One region of the Nocardiopsis sp. KDC1DS13DA1 genome, then DNA from elsewhere that is predicted to be linked to it. Evidence: riboswitches for the same ligand, from Rfam matches in the RefSeq annotation. Region 1 holds a riboswitch; each other region holds the start of a gene.
The links. A riboswitch is a leader RNA that binds a small molecule or an ion and turns the genes downstream of it on or off. The one in region 1 is predicted to bind cobalamin.
Positions count from the first base shown of each region.

Region 2: it holds a riboswitch for cobalamin, as region 1 does, so the genes downstream of both, metE (5-methyltetrahydropteroyltriglutamate--homocysteine S-methyltransferase) here and ACTVAJ_RS17825 (ribonucleoside-diphosphate reductase subunit alpha) in region 1, are expected to answer to the same signal.
Region 3: it holds a riboswitch for cobalamin, as region 1 does, so the genes downstream of both, ACTVAJ_RS28455 (CoA-acylating methylmalonate-semialdehyde dehydrogenase) here and ACTVAJ_RS17825 (ribonucleoside-diphosphate reductase subunit alpha) in region 1, are expected to answer to the same signal.

Region 1 is NZ_JBVMUY010000027.1:124,461-134,428, reverse strand. Features, by position in the region: gene fxsT (FxSxx-COOH system tetratricopeptide repeat protein) at 1-1,190, shown strand, start outside; gene ACTVAJ_RS17840 (DUF397 domain-containing protein) at 1,236-1,514, opposite strand; gene ACTVAJ_RS17835 (CU044_2847 family protein) at 1,587-1,916, shown strand; gene ACTVAJ_RS17830 (ribonucleotide-diphosphate reductase subunit beta) at 2,088-3,377, opposite strand; gene ACTVAJ_RS17825 (ribonucleoside-diphosphate reductase subunit alpha) at 3,304-5,859, opposite strand; cobalamin riboswitch at 6,013-6,205, opposite strand; gene ACTVAJ_RS17820 (hypothetical protein) at 6,522-7,091, opposite strand; gene ACTVAJ_RS17815 (NYN domain-containing protein) at 7,118-8,866, opposite strand; gene ACTVAJ_RS17810 (sigma-70 family RNA polymerase sigma factor) at 9,064-9,968, opposite strand, start outside.
Region 2 is NZ_JBVMUY010000030.1:127,386-137,353, reverse strand. Features, by position in the region: gene ACTVAJ_RS19990 (DUF3558 domain-containing protein) at 1-867, shown strand, start outside; gene metE (5-methyltetrahydropteroyltriglutamate--homocysteine S-methyltransferase) at 1,072-3,354, opposite strand; cobalamin riboswitch at 3,500-3,711, opposite strand; gene ACTVAJ_RS19980 (polysaccharide deacetylase family protein) at 3,998-5,521, shown strand; gene ACTVAJ_RS19975 (polysaccharide deacetylase family protein) at 5,646-7,217, shown strand; gene ACTVAJ_RS19970 (quinone-dependent dihydroorotate dehydrogenase) at 7,258-8,406, opposite strand; gene ACTVAJ_RS19965 (proteasome assembly chaperone family protein) at 8,403-9,329, opposite strand; gene ACTVAJ_RS19960 (YwqG family protein) at 9,719-9,968, opposite strand, start outside.
Region 3 is NZ_JBVMUY010000052.1:97,391-107,358, reverse strand. Features, by position in the region: gene ACTVAJ_RS28480 (hypothetical protein) at 1-562, shown strand, start outside; gene ACTVAJ_RS28475 (hypothetical protein) at 773-1,207, opposite strand; gene mmsB (3-hydroxyisobutyrate dehydrogenase) at 1,353-2,312, opposite strand; gene ACTVAJ_RS28465 (enoyl-CoA hydratase/isomerase family protein) at 2,309-3,430, opposite strand; gene ACTVAJ_RS28460 (acyl-CoA dehydrogenase family protein) at 3,430-4,569, opposite strand; gene ACTVAJ_RS28455 (CoA-acylating methylmalonate-semialdehyde dehydrogenase) at 4,580-6,106, opposite strand; cobalamin riboswitch at 6,321-6,507, opposite strand; gene ACTVAJ_RS28450 (TetR/AcrR family transcriptional regulator) at 6,640-7,227, opposite strand; gene ACTVAJ_RS28445 (WD40/YVTN/BNR-like repeat-containing protein) at 7,661-8,764, shown strand; gene ACTVAJ_RS28440 (MoaD/ThiS family protein) at 8,766-9,050, shown strand; gene ACTVAJ_RS28435 (DUF418 domain-containing protein) at 9,190-9,968, opposite strand, start outside.

The DNA of each region.
Region 1 (9,968 bases):
AGCGGTTCCAGGTCCAACTGCTGCGCACGATGATCCTCCGGATCCAGGGCGAGAACGAGACCGCGTTCGCCGAGGCGGACCGGATGTACACCGAACAGGCGGAGCTGGAGGGCCCGGAGAGCGAGGAGGCCCTGGACGCCCAGCGGGCCCGGGCCATCGCGCTCAGCAACCTCGGGCACTACCAACGGGCCCTGGACATGTTCGAGGAGATCCACCGGATCAGGACGGCCCGGTTCACCGAGGAGGACGAGAAGACCCTGGTCATCGCGCACGACATCAGTGTGAACCTGCGCCGTCTGGGCCGGTTCCGGGAGGCGCTCGATCTGGACCGCCGTACCCTTGACCAGCGCGAGTACCTGTTCGGTCCGAACGGCATCCCGACGCTGCGCACCCGGATGTCCGTCGGCCTCAGCCTCATGGCGCTCGGACACCTGGAGGAGGCCCAGAACGTCCTGGAGGACAGTCAGCGGCGGTTCGAGGCCGCTGTGGCGGACGCCAGCACCCACACCGTGGACATCCCGATCTCGCTCGCGGTGATCCACCGCAGGCTCGGCGACCACGAGTTGGCCATGGAGCTGACCGCCGGGGAGCACGAGGACACCGTCGCGCGGTACGGGCCGCACAGTCGCCCGACACTGCACATCAACAGCATCCACATGCTGAACCTGGCCTTCGCCGGCCACGTCGAGGCCGCCCGGGAACTGGCCGAGGACCTGCTCTCCCGTGTGGACGACGAGTTCGCCGACCACCACCTGTTCCCCTGGGCCGCCAGAGCCAACGCCGCGATCGTGTTCCGCGTGGCGGGGAAGTACGAACAGGCCCACGAACTCGACCGAGCCGCCCGGGAGGGGATCCGCCGCCACTTCCCGGACTCGCGCATCACCCTGGCCGCGATCGAGGTGAACCTGGGCAACGACCTCTTCGCGCTGGGTCGGCTCAAGGAGGCCCGAGCCCAGGACGCGAGGAGCGTGGAGATGTGCCAGGAGGCCCTGGGAGAGCACCACCTCTTCCTGACCACCGCCCGACGCAACCTGCTGATCAGCCGTCGGGCACTGGGGGAGAACGTTCAGGAGGAGTGGGAGGGACTACGCGACCTGTACGCGGCCCGGTTCGGCCCGGACCACCGCTTCGTGACCACGATGGCGGACTTCACCCGACTGGACACCGACATCCTCTCGATGAGGGTCTGAGCCGCAGCGTCCGTGATCCGGGACCGCCCCGGGGGCGACCGGGCCTCAGGGCAGGGACCGGAGCAACGACCGCCACTCCCCCACCTCGACCCGCAGAACCGACCCGCCGGGGTTCCGGGAGTCACGGAGGTGCACCCACCCCGGTTCCCCCAGGGACGCCTCACAACAGCCATTGCCCCGATCGGACCACGACGACTTACGCCACCCGGTGCCGTCTCGACCGTCCCGCCAGGTGGTAGGTGCGCTGTCTCGTCCGGTCCTCACTGGTTCGTCCCACCGTTTCCTCCGCTCGGACGGCCGCGGAATCTCTCCTATTCCGGACATGTACCATCATTTTACTTTCCGCGCCCGCCGACAGGAATACCAATACCCCCTCGATGAATACGTGAGGTCCGCGTGAACAAAGTGATCGACTTCGTCACCGACGACGGCACCGTGATCAGCGTCGAATCCGCGCCCGTCCGACGCGAGGGGGCCTCGAACGTCGCCAGGGACCCCGCGAAGATGCTCGGCAACAGCCAACTCGAATCGGTGCTGCTCCGGATCAGGAAGGTCGGGGAGGCGGTGTCGGCACAGTTGACGGAACTCTCCTCGTCCCCCTTCGCACCCGCGCAGACGGAGGTCGAGTTCGGGGTGAACGTGAGCGCCGAGGCCGACGCCGTGGTCGTCAAGGGCGGCGGAGAGGCCACCTTCAACGTCAGGATGACCTGGTCGAACCCGGGGTGATCCCGGGCCCCGGGCGTCCCGGGCACGGCGAAGGGTGCCCCGCCTCCGAGGAGGTGGGGCACCCTCGCGTCCGCCCGTCGGGCGACGGGGTCCGGTCGCGCCCGCCGGACCCCTCCGGCATCGGCCCTCCGCCCCCTCCGCCGACGGGGAGGGAGGGCCGGGCGGTTCGGGTCAGTCCCAGTCCAGGCCGCCGCCGGTCTGGTACTCGATGACCCGGGTCTCGAAGAAGTTCTTCTCCTTCTGGAGGTCCATCATCTCCGACATCCACGGGAACGGGTTCTCCGTCTCGCCGAAGATGGGCGCCAGCCCGATCTGCTCGGCGCGGCGGTCGGTGATGAAGTGCATGTACTTCTCGCACAGCTCCGCGTTGAGGCCCAGCACGCCGCGCGGCATGGTCTCGCGGCCGTAGGCGACCTCCAGCTCACAGGCCTCCGTGAGCATCGTGCGGACCTCGGCCTGGAACTCCTCGGTCCACAGGTGCGGATTCTCGATCTTGATCTGGTTGATCACGTCGATGCCGAAGTTCAGGTGGATCGACTCGTCGCGCAGGATGTACTGGTACTGCTCGGCGATGCCGACCATCTTGTTGCGGCGGCCCAGCGACAGGATCTGCGCGAAGCCCGTGTAGAACCACATGCCCTCGAAGATCACGTAGAACGCGACCAGGTCACGCAGGAACGCCTGGTCGGCCTCGGGCGTACCGGTCCTGAAGTCGGGGTCCTCCAGGTTCTGCGTGTACCTGAGCGCCCAGGCGTCCTTGGCCGTGATCGACGGGATCTCCCGGTACATGTTGAAGAGCTCGCCCTCGTCCAGGCCCAGGCTCTCGCAGATGTACTGGAAGGTGTGCGTGTGCACGGCCTCCTCGAAGGCCTGGCGCAGCAGGTACTGGCGGCACTCCGGGTTGGTCAGCTGGCGGTACACGGCCAGGACGATGTTGTTGGCCACCAGCGACTCGGCGGTGGCGAAGAAGCCGAGGTTGCGCTTGAGCATCAGTCGCTCGTCCTCGGTCAGGCCGTCCTTGGACTTCCACAGCGCGATGTCGGCCTGCATCGCGACCTCGGTCGGCATCCAGTGGTTGTTGCAGCCCGCCAGGTACTTCTCCCACGCCCACGTGTACTTGAGCGGGAGCAGCTGGTTGACGTCGGCGCGGGCGTTGATCATCGCCTTGTCGTCGACGTTGACGCGCTCGGCGTCGCGCTCGATCTCCCCGAGGCCGCTGGTCGCGCTGGCGCTGCTGTCGGCTGCTGTGGTCATGCTGCGGTCGCTCTCCGTGTCTCCGGGCCGGGCCGGACGTTGGTGGTGCGTGGTGTCTGGGGGAGGCCCGGTGCGGGGCCGTCCGCGACCTGCGCGGACGGCCCCTCGGCACGGATCTCCCGGGCGGGCGGGCCTACTGGCAGGCCTCGCACTCGGGGTCGTCGATGGAGCAGGCCTGACCCTCCACGATCTCGAACTCGTCCTCACCGGCGACGGTGGGCGCGGGGCTCGGGGCGGGGCTGGGGCTCGGCGAGGGGGAGGGCGACGGGCTCGGCGCCGGGGCGGGAGCCGGGGCCGGGGTGGCGGACACGGCGTTGAGGCGCCCGTCCGTTCCCTTGAGCGTGCTCTTCTCCACGTGGGTGGCGCTCTGCGAACGCAGGTAGTACGTGGTCTTCAGACCCGAGCGCCACGCCCGACGGTACAGGGCGTCGAGCTTGCGACCGCTCGGAGCGGCCATGTACAGGTTCAGCGACTGGGCCTGGTCGATCCACTTCTGGCGACGCGACCCGGCGTCGACCAGCCAGTCCGGGTCGACCTCGAAGGCCGTGGCGTACAGGGCCTTGAGGTCGGCCGGGACCCGGTCGATGGCGCCCAGGCTGCCGTCGTGCATCTTCAGCTGCGAGACCATGTCGTCGTCCCACAGGCCGCGCTCCTTGAGGTCGCGGACCAGGTACGGGTTGACGACGGTGAAGTCGCCGGACATGTTCGACTTGACGAACAGGTTGCGGTAGACCGGCTCGATCGACTGGCTCACACCGGTGATGTTGGCGATGGTCGCGGTCGGGGCGATCGCCATCACGTTGGAGTTGCGCATGCCGGTGGTGCGCACCCGCTCGCGCAGCGCGTCCCAGTCCAGGGTCTCGCCCCGGTCGACGTCCAGGTCGCCGCCGCGCGCCTCGGCGAGCGCGCGCAGCGAGTCGATCGGCAGGACGCCCTTGCTCCACAGCGAGCCGTCGAAGCTCTCGTAGGAACCGCGCTCGGCCGCCAGCTCCATGGACGCCTCGATGGCGTAGTAGCTGATCAGCTCCATGCTCTCGTCGGCGAAGTCGACGGCGCCCTCGGAGGCGAACGGGGTGCGCAGCTTGAACAGCGCGTCCTGGAAGCCCATGAGGCCCAGACCCACCGGACGGTGGCGCATGTTCGCGCGGCGCGCCTCGGGGATCGTGTAGAAGTTCACGTCGATGACGTTGTCGAGCATCCGCACGGCGGTGCGCACGGTGCGGCGCAGGCGCTCGGCGTCCAGCCCGTCGGGACCGGTGTGCTGGGCCAGGTTGACCGAGCCCAGGTTGCAGACGGCGACCTCGTCGGCGCTGGTGTTCAGCGTGATCTCGGTGCACAGGTTGGACGAGTGCACGACACCCGTGTGCTGCTGCGGCGAGCGCAGGTTGCACGGGTCCTTGAACGTGATCCACGGGTGGCCGGTCTCGAAGAGCATGGTGAGCATGCGGCGCCACAGGTCCACGGCCTGCATCTTCTTGAAGACCTTGATCTGCCCCGCCTCGGCCGCGGCCTCGTAGCGGGTGTAGGCCCGGGCGAACTCGGCCCCGTACTTGTCGTGCAGGTCGGGGACCTCGTCCGGCGAGAACAGCATCCAGGAGCCGCCCTCCTCCACACGCTTCATGAACAGGTCCGGAACCCAGTTCGCGGTGTTCATGTCGTGGGTGCGGCGACGCTCGTCACCGGTGTTCTTGCGGAGGTCGAGGAACTCCTCGATGTCGATGTGCCAGGTCTCCAGGTAGGCGCAGACCGCGCCCTTGCGCTTGCCGCCCTGGTTGACCGCGACGGCGGTGTCGTTGGCGATCTTCAGGAACGGGACGACGCCCTGGCTCTTGCCGTTGGTGCCGCGGATGTGCGAGCCCAGACCGCGAACCGGGGTCCAGTCGTTGCCGAGGCCGCCCGAGTACTTGGACAGCATCGCGTTGTTGCTGATGCCGTGGAAGATCGACTGGAGGTCGTCGCCGACGGTGGTGAGGAAGCAGGAGGACAGCTGCGCGCGCACCGTACCCGAGTTGAACAGGGTCGGCGTCGAGGCCATGAAGTCGAACGAGGACAGCAGCTCGTAGAACTCGATGGCGCGGGCGTCGCGGTCGTCCTCGTTCAGGGCCAGGCCCATGGCGACGCGCATGAAGAACGCCTGCGGCAGCTCGTAGCGGACCTCGTCGCTGTGCAGGAAGTAGCGGTCGTAGAGGGTCTGGATACCGAGGAAGGTGAAGTCCTCGTCCCGCTCGGGGCGCAGGGCGGCGCCCAGTCGCTCCAGGTCGAACGTGGCCAGGGCCGGGTCGAGCTGGCCGAGGTCGATGCCGCGGCCGACGTAGGCGGCCAGGTAGGCGGCGTAGCGGTCGGCCATCTCGGACTGGCTGGCGGCCTGCGGGGTACCCGCGACGAAGCTGAGCGCCTCGCTGCGGAGCTTGTCCAGCAGCAGGCGGGCGGCGACGTAGGAGTAGTCCGGGTCGACCTCGACGAAGCTGCGGGCGGCCATGACCAGGGCGAGCTCCACCTCGGCGTCCGAGATGCCGGGGTAGAACCCGCGACGCGCCTCGGTGAGGACCTTGTCCGCCGAAACACCGGTGAGCCGCGCGCAGGCCTCGGTTACGACGTGCTCGATCCGGTCGACGGCGGCGGGGGGCGCGCCCTCGTGGGTCGGCTCGGGCCGAACGGATGCGGGCACGGTCTCGACGTCAAGGGTCATACAGCGGCTCCAACCTCGGTAGAAGAGTCCCGGCGGGGAGGGACACGAGAAACACGGCCACGGCACACCGGTGGGCCGACACGCTGAGTGCGCGTGGTCACGTGACCGGTGGGTCGCGGTGGCCCGCCCTCGAAGCCCCGTCGTCGGCGCACGTTCCGGTGCGCGCTGGCGGCAGGTCCTCGGGCTCGCGGGCGCCCTCCTGACCGTCGCTCCCCGGGGGTCACTCGGGGGAGTCCAGTGTGCGACGCAGTCCGATCCCGCTCACCGCTGCGGGGCAGCCCCGGATTCACACCGGGTTCCCTCTTGCCTCACCCCTGAGGGGTGAACCACCAGCGGGAGAGATACTACATCTAGGGGATGGGACGTTGGAACACCGCAAGATGATGGCGTGTCATCGATTTTCCAGGGTCGGCGACCGTGGCTGAGGGCGCACCCGAGACGTGGTATGGGGCGCGTCGAACCATCAGCTTCACGGGGGTTTCGCACACCGATCCGGGGGTGTTCGCCACCGCGACCGGACACAGCCTAGGGGCCCCCGGGGGGTGTGACGCACCAGGCGCGTCAGAAAGCTCACGACCGCGTCGCGGGGCACGCCCGGACGCGCCCCAGAGGCCGCCGACGGGGACGGGGCCCGCCCCGCCGCACAGGGCCCGGCCCCGGGGTCAGTCGCCGTCCAACAGGCCGTCCAGGTCGTCCTCCTCCAGCCCCAGGTCCGTGCGGATGCGGAACCGGATCCGCAGGAGTTCGTCGAGCAGGTCCCGCACGTACGGGGAGGAGACGTCCAGGTACTCGCGGATCCCGGTGGTCGCCCAGCGTTCGGCGCCCCCGGGGTCGTCGTGGGCGTAGAGCACCTCCGCCACGTGCACGTGGGTGGCCAACCCGAGCGACGGCTCGCCCTCCAGGCGGTTGAGCTGCGCGTAGGCCCGTTCGGGCTCGTCCAGTTGCAGCAGCGCGCCCGCACTCAGGGCACGCGCGTCGATCACCGTGGGGCCGCCGTCGTCGATCGCCCGCTGGTAGGCCGCGCACGCGTGCTCGTACTCCTGGGCGATCTCCCACTGCTCCCCGGCGCGCACGAACAGCTCGGCGCGGGTGATCTCGCTCCCGGCGTCCACCCGGTTGGCCAGGTCCTGCAGCTGGGCGGCGACGGGGCCGTGCTCACCCGACCGGACGGCGTGGAACTCCATACGGTCCAGATCTGCCGTCGTCACGTGGGTCAACCGCATCGCCCCCATCCCCCACTCGCACTCCCGCGCGCCGATCAGGGCCTGGCGCGCTCCAGTGCCTGCCAGAACCCCTGGCGCAGTCCGTCCCGGACCTCGTCCCTCAACAGGTGGTCAATCGGCAGCGAAGAGCCCTGGAGCAGACGCGCCTCCAGATCGGAGGGCATCCGGGGTCTCCGGGCGAGGACCGCCTCGACCCACAGGACGGGCGCCTCGCGCGCGATCGACTCCGCGAAGTCGTTCCCTTCTTTGCGTGCGACATGCACCGCATCGTCAACGGTATGCGTGGCGGCGCGTGTCTGCTGGGGATATCCAGGACTGGGACCGGGTTCCTGGTGCCCCCGAGGATCGAAACGGTCATCGTGATCGGGACCAGTACGTGGCGGAGCCCCGTATCCGGGAACCGCCCCGCCGCGGCGCGCGGCGTCAGTTTCCGTACTGGTCCCATAGGTAGGGTTTGCGTCGTTCGCACCCCCGAAGCCTGGGTTGTCCGTCGGCCCGAACCGCGGGTCCACCTGGGGTGGCGGCCCGCTTCTCTGCGGCGGCGCGTGACCCTGGGGACTGTCCGCTGCGAACGAGCGCTGCGGCCCGGTGCCCCCCGCGAAGGACTGCTGGGGCCCCGTCCCGTTGGCGAACGGCTGTTGCACGTCGGCCCCGCCCGCGAAGGACTGCTGGGTTCCCGTCCCGTTGGCGAACGAACGCTGCGGTCCGGTGCCGCCCGTGAACGCCGGCTGGGAACCGGTCGCGGCATGGGTGTTGGCGCCCGGCTGGCCGGAGGCCGATCTGCTGGGCAGGCCGTATCCGTTCTGCTCCGCACCCCGCAACGGCTGGTCGCCGGGGTGGTAGGCCGCCTGACCGTTCTGCCCGCCGGATCCGTTGGCCGACGGTGTCGTGCCCGGGTAGGCGCCGTTACCGTTCAGGGGCGTCTGGGCTCCCGAGGGGAAGCCGTTGGCGTCGATCGGACCTGGCGGGGTGTCCGTGGCCGGACCGGCGAGGTGGTCACCGCGCTGTTGGGCGAGGGACCGCCGCATCGCGCGCAACTGATCCATGGCGCTGCCCTGCGGGACGGGCTGGGGCCCGGTTCCCGCGAAGATCCCGTCCAGGCCGCCGCCGGTGGTCCCGGCGGGCTCGACCCGGCTGCCCCCCGGCTGCGCCTCGACCGGCTGACGGGGGACCTCGGGAGCCGACCGGGCACGGCCGTTCGCGAACGGCGTCGTGGTCTTGGCCGCGTTCTCCTGGGAGGACCCGCCGCTGGTGAGCAGGTTGACGTGCGGGCGCAGGTGGCCGGCGCCGATCTCGATGAGATCGTCGCACTCGCGGCGCAGGGCACGGGAGATGGTCCAGTTGCCCTCGACGGAGATGTGCACGACCGTGACGCGGACACCCAGGTCCTGCACGTCCGCGACGACGGACGCCATGTCCTCGTCACCGCTGACCAGGACGGCGTCGCACAGCACACCGGTGCGGGCCAGGGTGGTGAGATCGCGCTGGACGTAGCTCTCCACCCCCTCGCGGCGGCCGGGCCGGATGCGGGCCGCGCGGAACTTGATGCCGGGGATGTCGGCGATGCCGTCCTGCTCCTGGGTGCGCCGGTCGTCGGCGACGGCCTCGTACCAGTAGCAGCGCAGGAGCGGCAGACCGGTGCGGTCCCGCGCGACCTCGTTGAGGAACTGGACGAGACCCGAGTAGTCCCAGGAGACGGAGTCCCGGTTGCGGGTTCCGTGTACGGCCATCGCGCCGTCCGCGAGAAGGTATCCCGCGTCGACGAACAACGCGCAGCGGTCCACGCGACACCGCCCCCTTCCCTGTTGATTCTGGGGCCATACCCATGACCGGGCCACAGCCTAGCCAAGTCTGTCTCGTTTTGCGTGCCGGCCGCGAACACCCACGGTTACGGTCACGCTACGCATGGGCGGGGATCCGGGCCGCCCCGGGCTTTGCGCACTCCACACAGCGTGACCGCGACGTCATACCGGGTCGGGGTTCAGGTCCGCATGGGCGCGGTCAGAACGACCGCACCGACCATCACGGCGTCCTGGCTGGAGCGGATTCGGACATCCGATTCCCGCCCCAGTACTGCGTCGAATCGAACGACGTCCGTCCCGAACGCCGCGGGGTCCCCGACCGCCCCGCGCGCGGAGCTGGCGAAGGCGTTGTCCGCTCCCGCGTGCGCGCCGTACGGCGCGAGGACCGTTCCGTCCACCGCCACCGAGTCCCCGGTCAACCCCATGTCCCCCTCCCAGGCGACGACGTCCACGGTGGAGGCCACCGCCGCGGGCAGCAGCCCGGACACCGGGAAGCCCGACTCACCGCCCTGGAAGACGACGTCGGTGTGGTCCAGGACCATCGCCTGGTTGTAGGAACCGACACCGGGGTCCGCCATCACCACGACCAGGCTCCACCCCGCGTGGACGCCGCGCCCCTGGACCATGGGGACGTCGGCGACCCACCACTCGCCGCCGCCCTGGGCGCGCACGATGTCGGTGACGTCGGCGAAGGCCTGGTAGGCGGGGTATCCGGGCAGGTCGGCGAAGCGGGTCTCGTCCGCCGTGACGGTCCGGTACACGTCCGACCCGGGACCCTTGATCCGTGCGGTCGGCGACTGCGGCTGCCCGGCCGCGGAGAAGTACAGACCGGCCCAGCGCACGTTCCCGCCCTCGGGGAGGTCCCAGGTCGCGGAGCTGGAGGAGGTGGTGCCGGGGTTCCGGTCCCGGTCGAGCGGACCCATCTCCCAGTGGTCGTTGTCGAGCAGGGACCCCTCCCGGGCCCGGGCCCGGGCGCAGGGCCCGTCCCCGGCGTCCCCGGCGGTCCCCTCACCCGTGCGCGGCGTGGGTTCCGGACTCTCCGCACCCCCGGGACGGTCCGAAGCCTCCGCGGTGCCCGCCCCCC
Region 2 (9,968 bases), on a different contig from region 1:
TTCGGCCCCGGTTACCCCGGTGGCGAGCAGCCGATGTACGGGGGCGCCCAGCCGCCCTACGGCCCCGGTGGGCCGGGTGGGCCGGGTGGGCCGGGCTTCGTTCCGCCCCAGCCCCCCAAGAGCGGCGGCAAGGCCGGCCTGTGGGTGGTCATCGTGGGCGGCGTCGTGATCGTCGTCCTGGTGATCGCGGTACTGGTCACGGTCATGACCAACGGCTCCCCCACACCCCCTCCGAACACCGATCCGTCCGAGGCCGCCGGGGAGAGCACCGACCCGACCGGTGGGCCCGCCCCCGACCCGAACGCCGGGCCGGCCGGTGAACCGCCCTACGGGGTTCCCACCGAGCCGTGCGCGGCCTTCACCGAGCAGGTGCACGCCGACTTCCTGCTCACCGAGGAGGGCGAGAAGTCCGTCCAGGACGCCACCTCCCGGTGCTCCAGCACGCTGGCCGAGGCCCCGGAGGGCAACAACTCCGAGGACTACGCCTCCCTGCGCCTGACCTACTCGGTGCCGTTCTCGGCCTCCGACTCCGTCGAGCAGGCCACCGAGGACTTCGGCTCGGCCGTGGAGGACGTCACCGGAGCGACCGACTACTCGCTCTACATCGCGGACGGCGTCGAGGACAACCGCGAGGTCGACCTCGGCGACCAGGCGCAGTACGTCGTCACCCGCTACGACTACGTGGGTGACGAGGTTCCCCAGGCCGTCCTGCTGATCCGTTCCGCCAACCTCAACATCCGGATCGAGTACCAGGTCAGCCCGTCGTTCCTCTCCGAGGGAGACACCGAGGACCTGGTGCTGCCGGACAACACCGAGGACATCATGCTCAACGTCGGCGCCGAGGCGCTCGCCCTCGTGGGCAGCTGATCCCGTCCCGGACACGGCAGGGGGCCGCGGCGACCGGCCGCGGCCCCCTGTCCTCTGTGCGCTCGTCACCTCGCGTCGGGGCTCGGTGCGTGGAGAACCGGGTTCTTCGTCCTCGCTTCCGCCCGGCTCGTTCCTCGCCGGCGGCTCGGCTCCTCCCGCAGAACCCGGTACGCCCCTCACTGCCCGTGCGGCCTCACAAGCGCGCTAGGGCAGGTCGGCGCGCACCCGCGCGGCCGCCTCGACCATGTTGCGCAGGGCCTGTTCGGTCTCGGCGTACCCGCGCGTCTTCAGGCCGCAGTCCGGGTTGACCCACAGGCCGCCCGCGTCGATGTGCGCGACCGCCAGGCGCAGCGACTCCTCGATCTCCTCCACGGAGGGCACCCGCGGCGAGTGGATGTCGTACACACCCGGGCCGATCCCCCGCTTGTAACCGCGGCGGCCGAGGTCCTCCACCAGCTCCATCCGCGAACGCGCCGCCTCGACGCTGGTGACGTCGGCGTCGAGCGCCTCGATCCCACCGACGATCAGGCCGAACTCGGAGTAGCACATGTGCGTGTGGATGGTCGTGGTCGGCGCGACCCCGGAGGTGGCCAGTCGGAACGAGCCCACGGCCCAGTCCAGGTAGGCCCCCCGCAGCTCCTCACGCAGCGGCAGCAGCTCCCGCAGCGCCGCCTCGTCCACCTGGATGTGGCGGATGCCCGCACGCTCCAGGTCGGCGATCTCGTCCCGCAGGGCGAGTGCGACCTGTCGGGCGGTGTCGCCCAGCGGCTGGTCGGTGCGCACGAACGACCAGGCGAGCATGGTCACCGGGCCGGTCAGCATGCCCTTGACCGGTTTCCGGGTGCGTGACTGGGCGTAGGTGATCCACCCGACCGTCATCGGCTCGGGACGCGAGACGTCCCCGTACAGGATCGGGGGACGCACACAGCGCGAACCGTAGGACTGCACCCACCCGTTCTCCGTGGTGGCGTAGCCCCGCAGCTGCTCGGCGAAGTACTGCACCATGTCGTTGCGCTCGGGCTCACCGTGGACGAGCACGTCCAGACCGATCTCCTCCTGGAGCGCGATCACACGGTCGATCTCCTCGCGGAGGATCCGGTGGTAGTCCTCCTCTCCCAGATCGCCCCTGCGGTGGGCGGCGCGCGCCCGCCGCAGCTCGGCGGTCTGGGGGAAGGAACCGATCGTGGTCGTGGTCAACGGCGTGTCCGTGGCGGAGCCCCGGTCCTGCGGGCGCTCGGAGGCCTCCGGGCCGAGCGCGTCGAGGCGGGCGCGCACCCGGGCGTCGGTGAAGGCCGGGTCGGCGCCGTCCGTCCCCTCGGCCGCGTACTCGGCACCGGTTCCCTCGGACAGGACGCGGCCCAGCAGCGCGACCTCCTCGGCCTTCTGCTTGGCGAAGGCCAGGGCCGCGCGCAGCTCGGGGTCGAGGGAGGTCTCGGAGTCCAGGTCGATCGGCACGTGCAGCAGCGAGCAGGAGGTGCTCACGGTCAGCTCGTCGGCGAGGGCGAGCAGGGTACCGAGCGTGGCCGCGGCGGAGGGGATGTCGGTCCGCCAGACGTTGCGGCCCCCGACGACACCGGCGACGAGGCGCGTCGAACCCAGGCCGGAGACCCTGACCAGGTCGTCGACGCCCTCGGCGTCGGTCACCAGGTCCAGACCCACCGCCTCGACCGGGGACTCCTTGAGCACGCGCAGCGCGGCGGCGCCGATGGAGCCGAAGTAGGTCGAGACCAGCAGGGAGGGACGGTCGGTGAGGCCGCCCAGACGCTGGTAGACGCGCTCCAGACGGTCGACGGCGGCGCGGCCCTCGTCGGTGGCCAGGATCGGTTCGTCCAGCTGCACCTCGGTGGCCCCGGCAGCCCTGAGGTCGGCCAGGAGGCGGCCGTAGGCGTCCAGGAGCTGGTCGAGCAGATCGATCGGCGCCCACCCCTCGGGGGCGTCGTCGGCTGCCTTGGCCAGCAGGAGGAAGGTCAGCGGCCCGACCAGGACCGGGCGGGTGTGGTAGCCCGCCGCCGCGGCCTCGCGGAACTCGGCGACCGGCTTGTCACCGACGAGGCGGGGACGGGTGCTCGGGGAGAGTTCGGGGACGAGGTAGTGGTAGTTGGTGTCGAACCACTTGGTCATCTCCAGCGGCGGCGCGCCCTGCTCGCCCCGGGCGAGCGCGAAGTAGCGGCGCATCTCCTCGTCGCGGTCCTCCGCGGCCGCCGGGGAGGCGAACCTGGAGGGCACCAGGTCGAAGAGGACCGCCGTGTCGAGCATGTGGTCGTAGTGGGAGAACGTGTTGGAGGGCAGGTCGTCGACGCCCGCCTCGCGCAGTTGGGCGTAGACGCCCTCGCGCAGGTCGGCGGCGACGGCGTCCAGTTCCCGGGCGCTCGTGCGGCCCTTCCAGTAGGACTCGCTGGCGCGCTTGAGTTCACGGTGCGGGCCGATCCTCGGATAGCCGTGCACGGTGGAGCGCACAGCCGACGTCCCGGCCGGTGGCGTGGTCATGAAGCTTCTCTCCCTCGTCGAAAGCCAGGTTCCGGCCACGAGGGCATGAGGAGGGTACGGCTACGCGGAGTACGCGCCCGGGGCGCGTACCCGTCCGTCACCGCCCTCGGCCCTCCCTCGGGGCACGGGACCACCGACGGCACGGGTGCGCCGCCGGGTGGAGGCAGGTCTTCGGACTCGTGGGCACCGTCGGTGCGCGCACCGACGACCTACTGGCCGCCGCTTCCCAGATTCCGACCGAACCGACCGGATTACCAGTGCTTCTGGCGACTGTCGTTCCCACATACCGCTGCGGGGCAGTCCCGGATTCCCACCGGGTTCCCTCTCGCGACGCGAACCACACTCCGAACCGGTGACACCCGGCCCGGAAGTGGAGCGCGTACCTTCCACGCCTGCAAGTATAGGGAGGCCCCCCTCGCGCCCCTGCACCCGGCGTGCGAACCCCATTCCCGCGCGCCACCCCCACCGCGAACCCCAGCCTCGTGGCGCGCGTCATACCCGACATAAGCGTTACGTGGGGTCGGCCCTCCCCCGCCGTCCCCGCGAACGTTCGTCTGACGATGAACGTGGAGAACCCCTGGTGAAGAAGCAGTCCCCACGGACCCTCGCAACCCGACGCCCCCTCGTCACGGTTGCGGTCGCGATGGCGGTGCTGGCTGGGCTGGTGTTGCTCGTCACCCAATCCGGCGTACTGCCCGGCCCCGACCCCGCGGAGAACGCCGCGCACGGGTCGGAGGAGAGCACCGCACCTCCCGCGACCGGAGAACCCGACCGGCTGACGGTGGTCGATCCCGCCGACGTGGTCGACGTGACGGAGGAGACGCTGCCCTACGACGGCGGCGTCTCCGCGGACGTGACCTATCCCGCCCTGCCCGACGCCGAACCGCTGAGCGACTTCCTCTCCCGCACCCTCGACACCGACGTGGCCGCCTTCGAGGCGGCCAACCCCGGTGCGGCGGCCTACACCGCGGAGTGGGGCCTGACCGCGGCCAACGACGACACGGTCGGCGTGCGCATGACCAGCACCGAAACCGACTCCGAGGGCTCCCGTGAGTGCCACAGCACCTACTGGTACGAGGCCGACACCGGCCTGACGCACGGGTCCAACGAGCTGATCGCGGGACAGGACGAGCTGGAGCGGCTCAACGCGCTGGTCAGGGAGGGGAGCCCGGACACCGTCGACGGTCCGTCCGTCCTCCCCGTCGCGGCGCTCTACGACTCGGTGGGCTTCAACCCCGACGGCGACCTGGTCGTGGAGTTCGACACCGGACAGGTCGCCGCCGTCGACGAGGGCCCCGTGCACGTGGTCGTCGGCCGGGAGGAGGCCGAGCCGCTCCTCTCGGACCTGGGTGTGCGAGCGCGTGACGCCGCGACCGTCGGTGTGGAGGCCTTCTCCGTGTCGGGCCCGCCCGAGGCGGACAAGGACGGGACCACCGGGGAGCGGCCGGGGCTGGTCTCCCCCGTCGACGACGCGGTGGACTGCTCCGACCCCGACACCCGGTGCGTGGCCCTGACCTACGACGACGGCCCCGGCGGACGCACCCCCGAACTGCTGGACACGCTGGCCGAGTACGACGCCCGCGCCACCTTCTTCGTGACCGGCGTCCCGGTCCTGGAGCACCCCCGGACGGTGCGGCGCGCCTACGCCGAGGGGCACGAGATCGCCAACCACACCCTGAACCACCCGGACCTGTCCGCGATGGGGCAGGGGGCGGTCCGGGCCGAACTGGAGACGGTCCAGGCCCAGGTGTACCGCGAGACCGGCTACACCATGGACCTGATGCGCCCGCCCTACGGCGCCACCGACGAGGGCGTCGACTCCGTGACCGAGGACATGGGGCTCGCCCAGATCCTGTGGAGCGTGGACACCAACGACTGGAGGGACCGGAACGCCTCCGTGGTCTCCGGCCGCGCGCTGGGCGGGGCGTCGGACGGCGCGATCATCCTCATGCACGACATCCACGACACCACCGTCGACGCCTCCCACGGCATCATCCGCGAACTCGACGCACGGGGTTACACGATGGTGACCGTCTCCCAGTTGCTCGGGACCACGACCCCCGGATCGGCCTACCACGACGGCCACCCCGAGGAGGAGGCCCCCGAGGACGGGACCGACGCCCGGGAGACCGACGGAGAACAGCAGGACGGGCCGGTCGGGGACTGACGCTCCCGCCGCCGGACGCGCCCGGGGCGATGGCCACATGTGGCCATCGCCCCGGGCGCGTGGTCCAGGTCACCTATCTTGCTCCCGTCAGCCGCCAACCGTACGGCAGGGGTGAGGAAGTCCGGTGGAGCCGTCGATCCGAGCGCGTCAACAGCAGAGCGTCCACCCTCCGGGCACCGCGGGGGACGGCCTGCGCCGGTCCGGCGCCGCGGCCGTCGCGCTGGCGCTGACCGCCACCGCGTGCGGAACGGCCACCGTGGACGCGGATTCCGCCGACCGGATCACCATGGTGCTGGACGAACCCGGGGGGACGGTCACCGAGTGGACCGGTGACGCCGCCGACTACGGCGGCCATCCCCACATCCCCGGGGGCCTGGACATCACCGTCGCCTACCCGGAGTTCGAGGGTGCCCCGGAGTTCGCCGACGGGCTCGCCGCACTCGTGGACCGGGAGGTGCTCGACTTCCGGGGGGCCAGCCGGGACCCGGTGTCCCTGACCGTCGGCTGGGAGGTCACCGCCGCCGGTGACGGCGTACTGGGTGTGCGCCTGACCCGCACCGAGGAGGACCTGCACGGGCTGCGGCAGGGCTACGAGACGTACTGGTACGACTCCGCGACCGGGCTGACCCGCTACTCCTCGGAGCTGCTCGCCGGGCAGGAGGCGCTCGCGGAGCTGAACGGGATCGTCCGCGCGGACCTGGCCGACCGCCCCGACGTCGACACCGGGAGCCTCTTCCCGATCCGGGCCAGCTACGACTCCCTCGGCTTCAACGCCGACGGCGACCTGGTCGTGGAGTTCGACGACGGGCACCTCTCCCCGATCCGCGAGGGCCATCCGCCGGACTCCTCCCCCGGCCGCGTCGCCGTGGTGGTCGACTCCGCCGAGGCCGGGCCCCTCCTGTCCGACCTGGGCGAGCGCGCCCGCGCGGCCTCGCTGCGGGAGGAGCCGGACTACGCCGTGCCCGAGGCGGGCCCGACCCCCGACCCCCGGCCCGCCGTGCCCGGGGAGGTCCCCGCCGGGGACGAGGACGTCGACTGCCACGAGGAGGGGGTCCGGTGTGTCGCGCTGACCTTCGACGACGGCCCGGCCGAGACCACCGCGCCGCTGCTCGACCTGCTCGCGGAGGAGGGGGTGAGGGCGACCTTCTTCCTCAACGCCGACCCGGCGCTGACCCGTCCCGCCGACTACCGGCGCGCCTACGCCGAGGGGCACGAGATCGCCAGCCACAACGACCAGCACGAGCACATGCCGGACATGCCCGTGGCCGACCTGCCCGGGCAGGTGGCGGCGGTGAGCGCGATCGTCAGCAGGCACACCGGACACACGGTGCGGCTGTTCCGACCGCCCTTCGGCGACAGCTCGCCGGAGGTCCTCGGCGAGATCGGCGACCAGGGGATGGCCCAGGTCCTGTGGAACCTGGACAGCGAGGACTGGCAGGGCCTCGCACCGAACGAGATCACGGACCACGTGGTGGAGGCGGCGGGGCGGGGCCCGGCTGAGCGGGACTCGGTGGTACTGCTGCACGACACCCTGCCGCCGACCGTGGCCGCGGTCCCGGAGATCGTCGAGCGGCTGCGCGCGGACGGTTTCGTGTTCGCGACGGTCACGCAGGTGATCGGCGACCCGGAGCCCGGGGAGTCCTACCCGGTCGGCGCCCGGGTGCCCGGGACGGGGGGCGAGGCCCCGGGGTCCTGAGCCGCCCGGGAGGGACCGGGGGACTTGCCGCCCGGAGAGGTCAGGAGGCGGTTTCGACGTCCTCGCCCACCACGGACAGTCCCGGTGGCGGGGCGTCGGCTCCCACGGCGTCACCGACCGAGGCGTACCCGGCCTCGCGGACGAGCCGGGCCAGGCCCCGGTGGACGCGGCGCGGCCACAGCGGACCGCCGTAGATCAGGCCGGTGTAGCCCTGGACCAGGGTGGCACCGGAGCGGATGCGCGCCCAGGCGTCCTCGGCGGTCTCGATGCCGCCGACGGCCACCAGGGTGACGCGGTCGCCCACGCGGGACCGCAGTCGGCGCAGCACCTCCAGCGAGCGGTCCTTGAGCGGGGCGCCGGAGAGTCCGCCGGCACCGGCCGCGGCGACCTCCTCGTCGGAGGCGGCGAGCCCCTCGCGGGAGATGGTGGTGTTGGTGGCGATGATGCCGTCCAGCCCCTCGGCCAGGGCGAGGTCGGCGACCGCGTCGACGTCCTCGTCGGCGAGGTCGGGGGCGATCTTCACCAGCAGCGGCAGGTGCGGGTACCCGGCCTCGACCAGGGCCGCGCGCACGGCCGCCAGCAGCGGACGCAACTGTTCGACGCCCTGGAGGTTGCGCAGCCCCGGGGTGTTCGGCGAACTGACGTTGACCACCATGTAGTCGGCGTACGGGGCCAGGCGACGGGCGCTGGTCGCGTAGTCGGCCGGTGCGTCCTCCTCCGGCGTCACCTTGGTCTTGCCGATGTTGACGCCCAGGACCGGACGTCCGGCGGACCGCTGGTGGTGCAGGCGCTCGGCGACCAGGGCCGAGCCCTCGTTGTTGAAGCCCATCCGGTTGACGATGGCGCGGTCCCCGACCAGGCGGAACAGGCGCGGCTTCGGGTTGCCGGGCTGGGGCTGGGCGGTGACCGTGCCGATCTCGACGAACCCGAAGCCGAGCGCGGCCAGGCCGTGCGGGCTCTCCGCGTTCTTGTCGAACCCGGCGGCCATGCCCAGCGGGCCGGGGAACTCCCGGCCCAGGGCGTGCACGGTCAGTTCGGGCTCGCGCGGGCCCAGGACCCGGCCCATGGCCGCGGCGACTCCGGGGACGGCGGCCGCGCCGCGCAGCGCGGCGAAGCTCAGCTGGTGGGCCTTCTCCGCGTCCATGTGACGCAGGACCGAGCTGAAGAGCACTTGGTAGAACACGGTCATCCGTTTCCGTCGCCCTCGCGCTCTGCGAGGAAGCGTTCGAGTTCCGCGCCGAGTTCGTCGGCGGTGGGCAGTCCGCCCTCGTCGTCGGCGAGCGGGAGCGTGGGCCGCTCCTCGCTGTCGACCCGTGAGGACATGATGTCGTCGTACTGCCGTTCCAGGTTGGCCACGACACGCTGGACGTCCTCGGAGGCCGCCACCTGTTCGGCGATGTCGACGTCGGTGCTTCCGGCCACGTCCTCCAACCCGCTCGTGGGCAGGGCCAGTCCGGTCGCCCCGGAGACGTGGTCCACCGCGGCGAGGGCCGCGCGGGGGTACTCGGACTGGGCGAGGTAGCTGGGGACGTGGACGGCGTAGCCGACGAAGTCGTGGCCGACCTGGCCCAGGCGGTACTCCAGCAGCGACACGGCGCTGCCGGGGACCTCGACCCGGCCGATCCACGGGGTGTGGTCCCCGACCAGTTCGGGCCGGGTGGAGTGCGGGGTGACCGTGACCGGCCGGGTGTGCGGAACGGCCATGGGGATGCCGTTGGCGCTGACGGAGAGCGTGACACGGAAGTGGTCGATCAGGGTGCCGACCGCCGAGGCGAACAGCTCCCACTCACGGTCGGGTTCGGGGCCGTGCAGGACCAGGAAGGGGGCGCCCTCCTCGTCGTGCATCCGGTAGAGGGCCAGTTTGGGGGCGGCGTAGTCGGTCCAGGCGCTCTCGACGAAGGTCATCGTCGGGCGGCGGGACCGGTAGTCCACGAGCCGGTCGGTGTCGAAGGTCGCGATCTCCTCCGCGGTGAACCGGTCGAAGAGCGCCGAGGCCAGCTGGCGCCCGGCGTGACCGGCGTCGACGAAGCCGTCCAGACAGACGAGCATCGCCAGGCCGGCGACGTCGTCGAAACCGGGATGGAGTTCGTACAGATCAGCGGGTTCACGCACCGGGTTCTCGTCTCCAAAGTGGTCGGGATCGCAGGGGGCGGCGCCCGGTCGGCGGCCTGGGCCTCGGCCGCCGCGGTGCCGCGCGGCCCACGGGGACGGACCTGCCCGCGCACCGCGTGGGTGGGTCTGTCCCGCTTTTCCACAATACCGACCCGCATCCTGTGGAAGTGGGCCGTGGCCGTTCTCTCCGGCCGGGGTGACGACGGCCATACCGGCCCGCGGCTGATCCGGGGCGAGGTACCCGGAGCGCCACGCGGTTCGGGGCGGCGTTCCCGGAAACCGCGCTCCGCACCACCGGGCGGTGGCCGTGCCACGGAACCCGGCTTCCGTGGCACGTGGCGGACCCGGGTCATGACCTGCCCGGAGTCCGGGGACCGCTCAGCAACGGCTCACTGGATCAGGTCGGTGTGGCCGTGACCCCAGTCCGGGGCATTCGGGCAGACGTAGATCTGCAGGTGGTCCCAGCTGCCGACCACGACCCCGGGCGAGTTCGTCTTCCCGCCGTAGACGGGCCCGATGGAGGACTGATCCTCGTACGGGACCCAACTCCCCGTGCCGCCGTCCCATTCGCTCGAGGCGATGGTCAGCAGCGGGCGCATCGCGGCGCCGCAGTGGACGCAGAACCGGGCGACGGGATCG
Region 3 (9,968 bases), on a different contig from region 1:
CACCACGACCGGCCGATCCCGGTGGCGCGACCTGCTCGCCCCCGTCCCCGGCGTGCCCCGATGGGCCGCGGTCGCCGCCTACACCGTCGTCCTGACCGTCGTGCCCTCCGGCCTGTGGCGCAGCCTGGGAAGCTTCACCGAGGCGGGCAGAGCCCACGGCAGGGGACAGATTCCCGCGTGGATCCCGATGGAGGCGTACACCGTCCTCCTGTCGGTCTTCTCCGTCGTGGTCGCCTTCACCGCCGTCGGGTTGGTCGCCGCATGGGGCGAGACCCTCCCCCGGTGGATCCCCGGCATCGGCGGCCGGAGGGTGCCCGCTCCCGCCGCCGTCATCCCGGCCGCGCTCGGATCGACCGTGCTGACGGTGATGTGGAGCGCCGTGTGGATCACGGGACTGTTCGGAGTCACCGTCCAGGGGGATCCGCTGCCGGGCGACTCCCCCACGGTGGAGCTGACCGGCCTGCCGTTGGCCGCGTTCTACGCCGCCTATCTGCCGCTCCTGTTGTGGGGTCCCCTCCTGGGCGCGGTCACCGTCGCCTACTGGCGGCGCCGGTCGGCGTGATCCCCGGCGGGCCCGGCCCCGGCCCGGCCGATCCCGGATGATCCGGGTCTCCCGAGCGTTCCGGGGCGGGCGGCGGCCGTGCGCGCCGCGCGGGAGAGGAACCCCGAACAGTGGCGGGCTACCGGAAGGGGACCGGACCTGGTGGGTGGGCGACCGGGTGACCCGCCGCCGCGTGGGCGACGTCGTCGCCGCCCGCCGCCGCGCCCGGCGTCAGCCGACGGAGCTCTCCGTGGTGTGGAACCACTCCTTGGCGCCCTGACCCTCGACGAGGATCACGACGACGACCAACAGGACGATGCCCAGGACCGCGTTCTGCCCCGTCAGCAGGTTCAGGACGGCGCTCACGAGACCGATCCCGACCAGCAGGCGCAGGAGCGTCTGCGTCCTGGCGCCTCCCCGACCCATGGTCACCAGCACGTAGCCCTCGAAGGCGACCATCGCTGCTCCGATGGCCATGAACAGTGCGACGGCTCCGTAGGGCATCCCGGCCTCGGCCTCCAGAGCGTTCTGGAGACGTCGGTCGCCCGACGCCGCGGCCAGTCCCAGCGTCGCGACACCGTAGACGAGGACGGCCAGGACCACTCTGACGGCGAGGATGACCCGGACCGCCTTGAGGCTTCCGGGCATGGGGAGCAGGGGGGTCATGGAGCTCACTCTCACGGGAGATGACGTTGCACCCGTTTGGACACTCCCCGTGTGTCTACCGTTCCGTAAAGTTCGCCCCTCCGCCGACACGGCGGAACGCCCCCGCGCGCCGAGCACGCGGAGGCGTTCGTGGACCCCGGTCCGGTCAGGAACCGCCGGTCGGCGCACCCTCCGGGCCGCCGTCCGCCCCGGCGACGTCCGACTGACCGGAGCGCTCGCGGATGGCGTTGACGATCGCGGAGAAGTCCCGCTCGGTCTCCAGCCCCTCGGCGAAGGCCGAGTAGATCCGGGCCGCGTGCAGCCCGATCTCGGCCTCCACCCCCGTGTCGCGCAGCGCGTTGGCCGCCAGGCCCAGGTCCTTGGCCATCAGCGACGCGGCGAACCCGGGCAGGTAGTCCCGGTTGGCCGGGCTGGTCGGGACCGGCCCCGGCACCGGGCAGTTGGTGGTCAGCGACCAGCACTGGCCGGACGCGGTCGAGACCACGTCGTACAGCGCCTGGTGGGTGAGCCCCAGCCGCTCGCCGAGCACGAACGCCTCGCTGACCGCGATCATCGACGCGCCCAGCACCATGTTGTTGCAGATCTTCGCGGCCTGCCCGCCGCCGGGCCCGCCGCAGTGGACCACCTTGCGGCCCATCGCCGACAGCAGTGACTCCACGTCGGTGAAGTCGGCGCCCTCCGCCCCCACCATGAAGGTGAGCGTCGCGGCGGTCGCGCCCACGACCCCGCCCGAGACCGGGGCGTCCACGGCGCGGTGACCGGCGGCGACGGCCTCGGCGTTGGCGGCGCGGGCGTCGGCCACGTCCACGGTCGAGCAGTCGACGAAGAGCGTCCCGGGGCGGGCGGCGGCCAGCAGCCCCGCGTCCCCGTCGGCGCCCAGGTAGGCGGCGAGCAGGTGTCGGCCGCTCGGCAGCATCGTGACGACCACGTCGGCCTTGGCGACCGCGTCCACCGCGCTGTCGGCGACGCGGACGCCCGCCTCGGCGGCCTTGGCGAGGGCCTCGGGCACCAGGTCGAACCCGGTGACCGTGTGCCCGGCGGTCACGAGGTTGGCGGCCATCGGCCCACCCATGTTGCCCAGTCCGACGAACGCGACGGCGGTCATGCGCGGCTCCCCTCGTCGATGAGTCCCAGTGGTCCGTCCGGCGCGGCCGTGAAGAACCGCGCCACGTGGCTGTCGGACACCTCCGCCAGCCGGTCCGGCGTCCACGTCGGGTTCCGGTCCTTGTCGATCACCTGCGCACGCACGCCCTCGACCAGGTCGGGTGAGGACAGCAGGGCGCACGAGACCCGGTACTCCTGTTCCAGGACCGCCTCCAGCGTGGGCAGTTCCCGGGCCCGGCGCAGCGCCGCGAGGGCGACCTTCACCGAGGTGGGCGACTTGCTCTCGATGACGTCGGCGGCGCGCGCGGCGTCCTTGTCACCGTGGGAGCGCAGCCGGTCGACGATCTCCTCGGCGGTGTCGGCGGAGTAGCAGGCGTCGATCCAGTGCCGGGAACCGGCCAGGTCACCGGCCGGGGCGGTCTCGGCGAACCGGCCGACGGCGTCGGCGACGTCCCCGGCGGAGGCGGCCTTGGTGAGCGCGTCGGCCAGGTCGGCCAGCCGCTCGGACGGGACGAAGTGGTCGGCGAACCCGGTGTACACGGCGTCCCCGGCGCCGACCGAGCCGGCGGTCAGGGCCAGGTGCGTACCGGTCTCCCCGGGGGCCCTGGACAGGAGGAAGGTACCGCCGACGTCGGGCACGAACCCGATGGTGGCCTCGGGCATGCCGACGGTGGAGCGCTCGGTGACCACGCGGACGCTCCCGTGCGCGGACACCCCCACCCCGCCGCCCATGACGACGCCGTCCATGAAGGCGACGTAGGGCTTGGTGAACCGGGCGATGTGGGCGTTGAGCAGGTACTCGTCGCGCCAGAAGGCGGCGGCCTCGCGGCCGTCCGCCCTGGCGCTGGCCTGGATGGAGCGGATGTCGCCGCCCGCGCACAGGCCGCGCTCCCCCGCCCCGTCGATGAGCACGGCGGCCACGGTGTCGTCGCCCTCCCACGCGGTGAGGGCGGCCTCGGCGTCCCGCACCATGGCGTGGTTGAGGGCGTTGATCGCGCGGGGCCGGTTCAGGGTGAGTCGGCCGAGCCCGCCCTCGACGCGCGCCAGAACCTCGGCGTCGGGCGGGGTGGGCGGTGCGGCTCCGGTGGACGTGGCGGCGGGTCCGGGTGTCTGGGACATCAGGCGGCCCCGGTGAGTCCGCGAGCGATGATCAGGCTCATGATCTCGTTGGTTCCTTCCAGGATTCGGTGCACCCGCAGGTCGCGGACGATCTTCTCAATCCCGTACTCGGTCAGGTACCCGTACCCCCCGTGCAGCTGGAGGGCCTCGTCGGCGACGGTGTACCCGGCTTCGGTGGCGAACCGCTTGGCCATGGCGCACAGCTGCTGCGCCTCGGGGTCTCCCGCGTCCAGGGCGGCGGCGGCCCGCCACAGCAGGGAGCGGGCGGCCTCCAGCTCCGTGGCCATCTCGGCGAGCCGGAACCGCAGCGCCTGGGCGTTGATCAGCGGTGATCCGAACGCCTCCCGGTCGGCCAGGTAGGCGGTGCTGGCCTCCAGGGCGGCCCGGCCCCCGCCGAGCGAGCAGGCGGCGATCCCGAGCCGGCCGCCGTTGAGGCCGTGCATCGCGATCCGGAACCCGTCGCCCTCCTCCCCCAGACGGCGGTCGGCGGGGACGCGGACGCCGTCCAGGATCACCTGGCGGGTGGGCTGGGCGTTCCAGCCCATCTTGGTCTCGTTGGCGCCGAAGGACAGTCCCGGGTCGTCGCGGTGGACGACGAACGCGGACACGCCGGAGGACCCGGTGTCCCCGGTCCGGGCCATGACCAGGTACACCTCCGAGGCGCCCGCGCCGGAGATGAACTGCTTGGTGCCGGTGATGACGTAGTGGTCGCCGTCGCGCTCGGCGCGCGTGCCGAGCGCGGCGGCGTCGGAGCCGGCGCCGGGTTCGGTGAGGCAGTAGCTGCCCAGGGTCTGGGCGGAGCAGAGGTCGGGCAGCCAGCGGGCCCGCTGCTCGTCGGAGCCGTAGCGGTCGACCATCCAGGCGACCATGTTGTGGATGGACAGGTACCCGGCGATGGACGGGCAGCCGGTGGCCAGGGCCTCGAAGACGATGGCGCCGTCGAGGCGGGTCAGGCCGGAGCCCCCGGAGCCCTCGCCGACGTACACGCCGCCCAGGCCGAGTTCGGCGGCCTTGCGGAGCACGTCCACGGGGAAGTGCTTGGCCTGGTCCCACTCGACGGCGTGCGGCGCGAGGTGCTCGCGGGCGAAGTCGCGGGCGGTCTCGGCCAGGATGAGCTGGTCCTCGGTGAGTGTGTTCAACTGCGGCCGCCTAGCGCATGACCGGGATCGTGAAGCTGGCGCCCTCCTTGGCCCCGGAGGGCCAGCGGGAGGTGACGGTCTTGGTCCGCGTGTGGAAGCGGATCGAGTCGGGGCCGTGCTGGTTGAGGTCGCCGAACCCGGACCGCTTCCAGCCGCCGAACGTGTGGTAGGCGACGGGGACCGGGATGGGCACGTTGACGCCGACCATGCCGGTGTTGACGCGCTGGGAGAAGTCGCGGGCGGTGTCGCCGTCACGGGTGAAGATCGCGACGCCGTTGCCGTACTCGTGCTCGCTGGGCAGGCGCAGGGCCTCCTCGTAGGTGTCCGCGCGCACGACGGAGAGCACGGGGCCGAAGATCTCCTCGCGGTAGATCCGCATGTCGGTGGTCACCCGGTCGAAGAGGCTGGGGCCGGTGAAGAACCCGTCCTCGTACCCGGGGACGGTGTGCCCGCGCCCGTCCACGACCAGTTCCGCGCCCTCCTCGACACCGAGGTCCACGTAGTTCTCGACCCGCTCCAGGGCCTCGCGCGTGACGAGCGGTCCGAAGTCGGCGTCGGGGTCGTGCGAGGGACCGACCCGGAGCGTCCCGATGCGCTCGGTGAGTCGGGCGACCAGCGCGTCGGCGGTCTCCTGTCCGACCGGGACGGCCACGGACACGGCCATGCAGCGCTCGCCCGCGGATCCGTAACCGGCGCCGAGCAGGGCGTCCACGACCTGGTCGAGGTCGGCGTCGGGCATGACGATCATGTGGTTCTTGGCCCCGCCGAAGCACTGGGCCCGCTTACCGTGCGCGGTCGCGGTCGTGTAGACGTACTCGGCGATGGGGGTGGAGCCGACGAACCCGACTGCGGCCACGCGGGGGTCGGTGAGCAGGGTGTCGACGGTCTCCTTGCCGCCGTTGACGACGTTGAGCACACCCGGCGGCAGCCCCGCCTCCAGGAAGAGTTCGGCGAGGCGGAGCGGGACGGAGGGGTCGCGCTCGGAGGGCTTGAGGATGAACGCGTTGCCGCAGGCGAGGGAGGGGGCGGCCTTCCAGAGCGGGATCATCGCGGGGAAGTTGAACGGGGTGATGCCCGCGACGACGCCCAGCGGCTGGCGGAGGGAGTGGACGTCGATCCCGGTCCCGGCGTTGTCGGTGAACTCGCCCTTGATCAGGTGCGGGATCCCGGCGGCGAACTCGACCACCTCCAGTCCTCGCTGGATGTCGCCGTGCGCGTCGGGGACGGTCTTGCCGTGCTCGGCGGACAGGAGCCGGGCGAGGGTCTCGCGCTCGCCCTCGACCAGTTGGAGGAAGCGCAGGAGGACGCGGGCGCGGCGCTGGGGGTTCCAGGCGGCCCACTCGGCCTGGGCGGCCTCGGCGTCGGCGATGACGGCCTCGGTCTCGGCCCGGTCCGCGAGGGGGACGCGGGCCTGGACGGTGCCGTTGTTGGGGTCGTGGACGTCGCCGAAGGCACCCGACCGCCCGGGGACGTGCTTTCCATGTACGAAGTGCGTGAGTTCGCGGGGCTCGTTGGGTTCGTGGTTCTCACTGACCATGGCGCACCAGCTCTCGTCTGGAGGTGGAGCGGGGCACGGGGGCACGGGGAACGGGGCCGCGATGGTGCGCGGCCGGCCGGGCGGCCCGTGGTGTCGGGTCGCCGGGTTCAGCGGTCGTGCCCGATCGCGGGCCCGGGCGGTGTTCCGTGCCCGGACCGGGTCGCGTGGGCACGTACCGGTGCCATGCGTGCTCGCTCCATCCTCGTGGATCACACGGTTGTCGACAGCCGCGGCCGGTATCCTGACTCCCGGATCAGCGCGCTCTCCCCGCCTTCCCGGCTGACGCCAGTGGCATCACCTGGGAGAGCACTTCCCGGACACAGTGGCGGGACCGTGCTGGACTCTCACCGGCTTCCCTGCACCGCGGCTCTGTGACGCCCACCATATAGTTGGACGTCCAAGTAAATCCAGAGCCCCATGAGTGTGACCCGGGCCACACGAGTGGACGGTGGTGCGGATGGGACCGGACCCCGACGGCCCGGGACGGCGGGAACACGGCCGGGCACGCGCCTGCGCACCCCCACCCGGAAGTGCTACCGGTCCAGTCCGGCGAGGAGCTCGTGGGCCTCGTCCAGGTGGGCGGGGACGGCCTCCGGCGCCCCCGAGAGGCGCATCGCGGTGAGCTCGCAGGCCATCGCGACGTGCGCGGCCAGGACGGCGACGACCTCCGTCGTGCCGGTCTCCACGAGCGCGTTCGCCAGCTTGTCGGCCCGGCACTGCCGCACCAGGAGGTAGCGGGACCTGAGCTCCCCGCTCTCGCGCAGCAGCCGCATCAGCACCGCGGCGTGGTCGGACGACAGACCGGCGTGCGGCCGGGCACCCGCCTCGCGCAGGAGCGCGACCGCGGCGCCGAGATCGTCCCCCACCGGCGTGGACGCCTTCTCCCGCACGTGGGCGCACGCACGGTCGGCCTCGTCCGCGTCGTCGGCGAACAGGACCTGTTGTTTGTCCCCGAAGTACCGGAAGAAGGTGGTACGCCCCACCTCAGCACGTTCGGCGATCTCAGCGACGGTGACGTTGTCGAATCCGCGCTCGGCGAAGAGCTGGAAGGCTGCCGACACGATCAACGCGCGGGCCTTGCGCCGTTTACGGGCGTGGAGGGTGTCCGGGGGGTGGTGCATGAGGCGACCCTATCGAGTGGGAACCCGGCTCTCCGTGAGACGCGGGACCATAAGGACTCTGGTCCCGAAACGCTTCGTGGGCACCGGGGTAGCGGGAAGTCGTTCGGCCGATCTGGTTGCGGACACGGGCGTCGGGCTCGACCGGGGGCCCCACGCGCATGTTCCGGTTGGCCCGGAATTTTATTGCAGAACCGGCGCCGGATGACAACCGCCTTCCGGACGCCGGCCGACGCCGACGTGGAATGTGGTTCCCCACTCACGAAGGTTATGCCACCAGCTGACAGGCCATTCTGCCAGGCGACCGAAATTCTACGCCCAACATAATGGTTAAGTCTCCTAACCGTAGTGGTGTGCGACAGTTCGCACGGCCTCCCGCCGAATGACACCACCCTGTGCCACAGTGGGAGACCTGGCTCACACCCTGGAGTTGGTTATGGCGTACCTCCTGGTCATCGGCACGCGCAAGGGGCTCTTCACCGCGGGGAGCGAGGATCGGCGGACCTGGGAGGTGACCGGCCCCCACCGGCTCGACTCGGCCGACTACGCGAGTATGAGCTCGGTGTACGCCGTCGGGGTCGACCCCCGCTCCGGCCGCATCCTCGCCGGGGCCGAGAGCTCGCACTTCGGCCCGAGTGTCTGGTACAGCGACGACAACGGAGCGTCGTGGCACGAACCGGACACCGCCCCCATCGCCTTCCCCGAGGACACCGACGCCTCGTTCACCCGCGTCTGGCAGTTCGCCTTCGGCTCCGAGCCCGACACGGTGTACGCGGGGGTCGAGCCGCACGCCCTCTTCCGGTCGACGGACGGAGGGCTGAGTTTCACACTGGTGCGCCCCCTCTGGGACCACCCCCACCGCACGGACTGGTTCCCCGGCGCGGGCGGTGGCGCGATCCACACCATCCTGCCGGGACTGCTGGGCTCCGGCGGGCGCTCCCCGGAGGCGATGACCGTCGCCATGTCCACCGGCGGCGTCTACCAGACCCGCGACGCCGGGGCGACCTGGGCACCCGCCAACAAGGGCGTCTCGGCCGTGTTCCTCCCGGACGAGGAACCCGAGTTCGGCCAGTGCGTGCACAAGGTCGCGGCCGCGCCGGACGGGGTCCTCTACCTCCAGAACCACCACGGGGTCTACCGCAGCGCCGACCCCGCCGGGCAGGGGTGGACGTCCATCGAGGGGGGCCTGCCCTCCAACTTCGGGTTCGCCGTGGTCGCGCACCCGGGTCGGCCGGACACCGCGCTCACCTTCCCGGTGCTCAGCCAGGAGGTGCACCTGCCGCCCGGCAACCGCCTGGGCGTCTACCGGACGGACGACGGCGGCGACGGCTGGCGTCCGTTCACCGAGGGCCTGCCGCAGGGCCCCTACTTCGGGATCGTCCTGCGCGACGCGGCCTGCACGGACGGCGCGGACGTACCGGGGTTCTACTTCGGCACCCGGACGGGCGACGTCTACGCCGCCACGGACGACGGGGACCGCTGGCACCAGGTGGCCGCCCACCTGCCCGACGTCCTGTGCGTGCGCGCCGTGGAGGTGTGAGATGCGCGTGACCGTCCACCTGCCGGGTCTGCTGCGGGCCGACGCGGAGGGCGCCGCCCACGTCCCGGTCGTGGTCGCCGACGGCACCGGGTTGCGGGGAGTGCTGGACGCCCTGGCCGACCGGCACCCGGGTCTGGACCGGCGGATCCGCGACGAGCGGGGCGCGCTCCGCCGGTACGTGAACGTGTTCGTCGACGGGGACGAGTGCCGGGGCATCGGCGGCCTGGAGGCGCCGGTCCCCGACGGGGCCGACGTCCGGCTCCTGCCCTCGGTGGCGGGCGGCTGAGCGGTGCCCTCCCGGGCCTGTGCTCCGCCTCGGCCCGGGTGCGAACGCCCCGAGGACGAGGAGCCCCCGTCCTCGCCCGCCACCACCGCCGACGGACGCCCGACGGCGCGGTGGCCGTGTGAGGAGCCCCGTCGGCGCCCTACCGCATCGGCATCGGCCGGAGGTGGGTGAGACTGCGCCAGACCCACTCCAGCGGGCCGAGTCGGAACCGGCGCGTCCAGAGCCGGGCGACGACGGCCATGAGGACGAAGTAGGCGGTGGCGATCGCGTACTGGCCGAGGAGGGTGATCCCGCCCTCGAAGGGGGACATGGACAGGAGGAACACGGCCGTACTGCCCAGGTACACGGTCAGCGTCATCCGGCCCAGCGGGGCGAACGCGCCCAGGACCCGCGAGGCGGCGCGCCCCCGGCCGACCAGCCACCAGACCAGCCCCAGGTAGAACAGGGCACCGCCGATCCCCGAGAGGGAGCCGCCCAGGGAGCCGAGCGCGTCCGAGCCCGGGTGCGTGACCGGCATACCGTCGGCCCCCAGGTGGACGGGGACGCCGTCGGCGTCCACCTCCATCGGGAACAGCAGGTCGGCGGCGAACATGGTGGCCAGACCGACCGCCTGGCCCGCGAGCCCCGACCAGACCATCCGGACCGGCAGCCGGGAGGGCCCACCCCGGTTCCCCGGAGCGAGCTCGGGGCGGCGGGCCAACCACACGCCGACGCAGAAGAACGCGAGGGTCTGCGGCACCAGGGCGACCAGGATCCACTCCCCGCCCCTCGGCACCAGCAGCTCCACCCCGGGCGCCACCGCGAACAGGGCGACGGCGGCGACGAGCGGACGGTACCGGGCCCCGGCCAGCAGGAGCGGCATCAGCGGGGCCAGGACGATCGCGGTGATCGCGTAGTGGGTGAGGATGTCGCCGTCGA